DNA from 2 places in the Ruminiclostridium papyrosolvens DSM 2782 genome. Region 1 is predicted to be linked to the other one. Evidence: predicted binding sites of a transcription regulator. Region 1 holds the regulator's gene; the other holds the start of a gene.

Evidence for each region. Region 1 encodes Rex, which represses fermentation and respiration genes when NADH is low (regulators of the CRP and FNR family bind a similar motif). Its sites were predicted from a motif close to ATTGTTAANNNNTTAACAAT; they were not measured.
Region 2: the regulator Rex is predicted to act here: its motif matches at 791-810, upstream of P0092_RS15590 ((2Fe-2S) ferredoxin domain-containing protein).

Annotation. Positions count from the first base shown of each region.
Region 1 is NZ_CP119677.1:4,431,253-4,433,728, reverse strand. It holds gene csaB (polysaccharide pyruvyl transferase CsaB) at 1-1,011, opposite strand, end outside; gene P0092_RS19565 (redox-sensing transcriptional repressor Rex) at 1,251-1,889, shown strand; gene P0092_RS19560 (prephenate dehydrogenase) at 1,940-2,476, opposite strand, start outside.
Region 2 is NZ_CP119677.1:3,465,884-3,468,359, reverse strand. It holds gene P0092_RS15600 ([FeFe] hydrogenase, group A) at 1-374, shown strand, start outside; gene P0092_RS15595 (hypothetical protein) at 509-697, shown strand; gene P0092_RS15590 ((2Fe-2S) ferredoxin domain-containing protein) at 828-1,088, shown strand; gene P0092_RS15585 ([Fe-Fe] hydrogenase large subunit C-terminal domain-containing protein) at 1,174-2,476, shown strand, end outside.

The DNA.
Region 1 (2,476 bases):
TAATCGTTTTTCATGGTCAATTGACAGCTCCAGAAGATTTTCAGCAAGGGTTTTATAATCAAGTGGTTCAAAAAGATAACCGTTTACCGAGGAATCTATTAGGTCCGGAATTCCTCCAACCCGGCTGCTGACAGTAGCCTTGGAAAAACAAGCGCCCTCCAGAATAGAATATGGAAAACCCTCACTTATGGAGGTGAGTACACTTATATCAATGATACTCATTAATTCATAGGGGTCATTAAGCCAACCCAAGAAGAATACATTATTCTCCAAACCCAGTTGATGGCAGCGGGCGGTAAGGGACTTATAATCTTCACCGTCTCCGCCTATAAGGAATTTTACCTTAGGATTTTTCTCTACAACCAGCTTGGCTGCTTCTAAAAGAGTACTTATGCCCTTAACAGGGGTCAATCTTGCTGCTATTCCTACTAGTATATCGTCTTTATCTAATTGGATTCCGTATTTTAAAGCAAATTCTTCTCTTGAATAGTCATTGAGCTTTTTATCAAAATCTATTCCGTTAAGAATTGTATATATTGAATTTGTGTCAAAGCCTCTGTCTATAAGCATTTTTCTGAAAGCAGAGGTAACGACAATATAGTAATCCAGACTGTGAAGCACCCATGAATTGAATAACCCTATAGAAAGCCTTTTAGGCAGACTTTGGAGATAATCAAGTTTATAGTCACTGTGCATTGTTGTTATTACCGGTATATGGCAGGCTTTTTTAATCGCGTAGGCAAAAATATTTGCCTTGGCACCATGTGAATGAATGATATCAAAGTTATTCTTTTTTACAAAATCTATTGCGTTGCGTATATCTGTAACTATATTAGAGGACTTTATAACTTTTACGTTTATTCCCATTGCACGGGCTTCATCTGCAAAGGCTCCAGGTCTTAAACTAAGAAGAGTAACATCAATATGGGAAGTAAGTTCCTTTACGAGTGACAGGACGTGTACTTTAGCGCCTCCAACATCCCCTCCGCCAATTAAGTGCAAAACCTTCATTAAAATTTCTCCTTTAAAAATCTTTTGTAAATGACACAAGTACTATTTTATCACAATTAACAGTGCGACACTAAACTATTTTCGATAATCAACAGGTATGTAACGAAGTATAACGCGTGAATAACATGGTAAAATAAATAAGGGGAAATGTAGTAACAGAGGGTTGAGCCTTGATATTGACAATAAAATAACAAAGATGATATAATACGAACACTAATAATTATGAGGTGAAGATTTTAATGGCTTCAAAGAAAATTTCAATGGCTGTAATAAAAAGACTTCCCCGTTATCATAGATACTTGAATTATTTACTTGAACTTGGTATTAAGAGAGTGTCTTCTAAAGAGCTAAGTGGCCGTATGGGAATAACTGCTTCCCAGATAAGACAAGATTTAAATTGCTTTGGCGGTTTCGGACAGCAGGGATATGGATATAATGTAGAGTCTTTATATAATGAGATAGGAAATATACTGGGTATTAACAAGACCTTTTATTGTATTATAATTGGTGCAGGAAATATGGGACAGGCATTATCCAATTATGAAAACTTTGTAAAAAGAGGCTTCAAAGTAATCGGAATTTTCGATGTCAATCCGGAAGTTATAGGGAAAAAACTCAAAAATTTTGAGGTTATGAATCTTGATTTACTTGAGGAGTTTATACTACATAACCCCGTTGACATTGCAATGCTTTGTGTTCCTTACAGGGAGACAGCAACCGTTGCTGACAGAGTTGCCAGATTGGGAGTAAAGGGATTGTGGAACTTCTCGCCTATGGATTTAAAAATTCCATATGATGTAATAGTGGAAAACGTGCACTTGAGTGACAGCCTTATGGTTCTTGGATATAAACTCAATGACAAGTTTGAAAGAGAATAATAAGAAAGCCGGCATTTTATACATGCCGGCTTTTGCGTGTTCTTAAAAGGCTAATCTTTTCTAAAAACCATGTAGGAAGAGGCTTCCAGTATTTCATAAGCTTTATCTGTATTTGCCTGATCAGACAGGGTGATTTTAAGGCAGCCCTGCTCATACTCACGGCTGTTGGATACATTTATATTTTTTATGTTTATTCCGCTATTACCAAGAAGAGTTGCTATTTTTCCAATAATTCCCGGCTCATCGGTAACATCTACAATCAACTCGAAGTTTTTTGGAAGCAGCCCGGTGGCAGTATTGGAAAAACCATCCCTGAAGGCTTTCGCATTATCAAAAAAACTGTATATTTCTTTGTTTTCACTTGATTTTATATTGTCTATCATACTGTCAACTATATGTTTAAAGTCCTCTAAAAGCTTTACAACAACAGGTCCGTTACTTATAACTACGTCCTTCCACATGGAAGGATTTGAAGATGCAATTCTGGTAATATCCTTGAATCCTCCTGCTGCAAGAAGCTTTATCAAGCCATGGCTGTTTTCATTGTTTTTAGCAAGAGACACCAACGCAGAAGCTATAATATGAGG
Region 2 (2,476 bases), 970 kb from region 1:
AAGGCATCTCATATTCAGGAGTCAGAGGTATGGAAGGCGTCAAAGAAGCCACAGCTGAAATTGACGGGAGAACCGTAAGAATCGGAGTAGTTCACGGACTTAAAAATGCTGAAAAGCTAATCAGAAAAATAAAGCGCGGGGAAGAAAAATTCGACTTTATTGAAGTAATGGCTTGCCCGGGAGGGTGTATAGGCGGTGCAGGACAGCCTATTCCTCAGAATGAAAATGTAAGAAAATTAAGAGCAAAAGGTATATACAAGGTAGATAAGTCCTTGCCAATCAAACGTTCAGATGACAATCCAACTATAGACGCTTTGTATAACGGCGTTCTGAACAGCAACAGACATATTCTCCACAGAGATGGAAAACATTAAAATAATATATTTACAGATGTGGCACAAAGGCTAACGGTCTTTGGCCCCATCTGTTTTAAAAATCTCAGATATTCATTCATATATTAAAGAATAAAAAAATAAATTTTAAGCCAATAAGGCAAAGGGAGGACATCATGATGAATAACGAAAATAAAATGTTGTGTGACGTAGCAGGCAATGATATAAATACTTGCCTGAAGTTAATGATGGTTGATGAAGCAAAAACAGATATGGAGTATTGCTGTAACAGCTGTAATAAATCCTATTGTCAATTAAGCCCGCTATTTTTAGGTTTGGTACCTGCATTTTCAGGACGTAAATAGACCATAAGCTTAAATTAAAGACCTTCATATATATAATCAGATTTTAAGTAACTATATGGATTTGACATAAAAAAATATATAATTTACAATTATATTGTTATTTGTTTAACAAACATAGGCGGTGGAATATATGCTTGATATATATGTTTGTGTTGGTAGTTCCTGCCATTTGAAGGGGTCTTATCAGATAATCAACTGTTTTCAAAGAATGATAAAGGATAATAATCTTGAAAGCAGAGTTGAATTAAAGGCGTCCTTTTGTATGGGGCATTGCACAACAGGTGTTTGCGTTAAAATAGGCGATACTTTTTATGGAGACGTAGGCGTTATAAGTGCCGAAAGCTTCTTTAAAGAGAAAGTAATCAACACAATTGAAGGCAAGTTGGTATAGTGTAAATTATTAAAATTTACGTAGGGCAACAGGCAGAATATACTAATAACTGCATAAGAGCCGTCATGGCTATGGAGGCGACTTTATGAGCGTAATTCAATTTAAAGAAGCGAACTGTAAAAACTGTTATAAATGTATACGAAGCTGCCCTGTGAACGCTATTGCATTTAAAAACGATCAGGCTGAAATCATACATGACGAGTGCATGCTCTGTGGAAATTGCCTAACGGTATGTCCTCAGAATGCAAAAAGCGTTAACAGCGATGTTGAAAAAGTCAAAAAATTTATACAGAAGCGTGAAAAAGTTTATGTAAGTCTGGCACCTTCATTTATTTCTGCATTTGACCATGATGAAAAGTGGGTTTATTATGCTCTGAAAAAGCTTGGGTTTACACACATCGAAGGAACAGCTAACGGTGCTTATCAGGTATCAAGACAGTATGAGAGTCTTTTGAAGCAGAAGAAAATGAAAAATATCATAACCAGCTGCTGCTCATCAATAATATTACTTATAGAAAAATATTATCCTCAGTTGTTGGATCAGCTTGCTCCTGTGGTTTCTCCCATGATAGCTCATGCTAAAATGCTCAGGGAAACATACGGACAAAGAATCAGAGTAGTATTTATAGGTCCTTGTATTTCAAAGAAAGAAGAATTTAATGACCTTCAAAACGGCAATCAGATTGATGCTGTAGTGACTTTTGATGATTTGGACAAGTGGTTTGAAGAAGAAGGACTGTACGAGTCAAATGAAATCATTGACGGATTAAAAAACTTTGATACGTCAGCGAGAATATATCCCGTACCCGGCGGAATTCTGAAGACCATTGACAGAAAATATAAAAAGAACTACAGATCCATTAGTGTGGACGGTGTTGAACGATGCATGGATGTTCTTCAATCCATAGTAGAAGGGGATATTGAAAACTACCTGATTGAAATGAGCAGTTGTAAGGGAGGATGTTTAGGCGGCCCTTGTATGAAGCATGTGCCGGGAGGATTTCTCACTGCAAGAGAGAGGCTTTTGAACTATGCTAAAAGAACAGGTATTCAAACTGATTCAGGTTTAACCAACACTGTAATGGCTTTGACTAAGGTTGACTTAAAGAAGAAATTCGTTGACAGGTCAAAGAAGCTGGATGTACCGTCAGAGGCGGTAATACAAGGTATATTGAACAGCATTGGAAAATTCAGCAAGGACAAAGAACTCAACTGCGGAGCCTGCGGTTATCACTCCTGCAGGGAAAAGGCTACAGCCGTTTTCCACGGCAAAGCTCAGGTTCATATGTGTCTTCCCTATATGAGGGAAAGGGCTGAATCTATTTCAAACATAATTATAAATTATACACCTTATGCAATTTTTGCTCTTGATGAAGGCCTTAAAATAC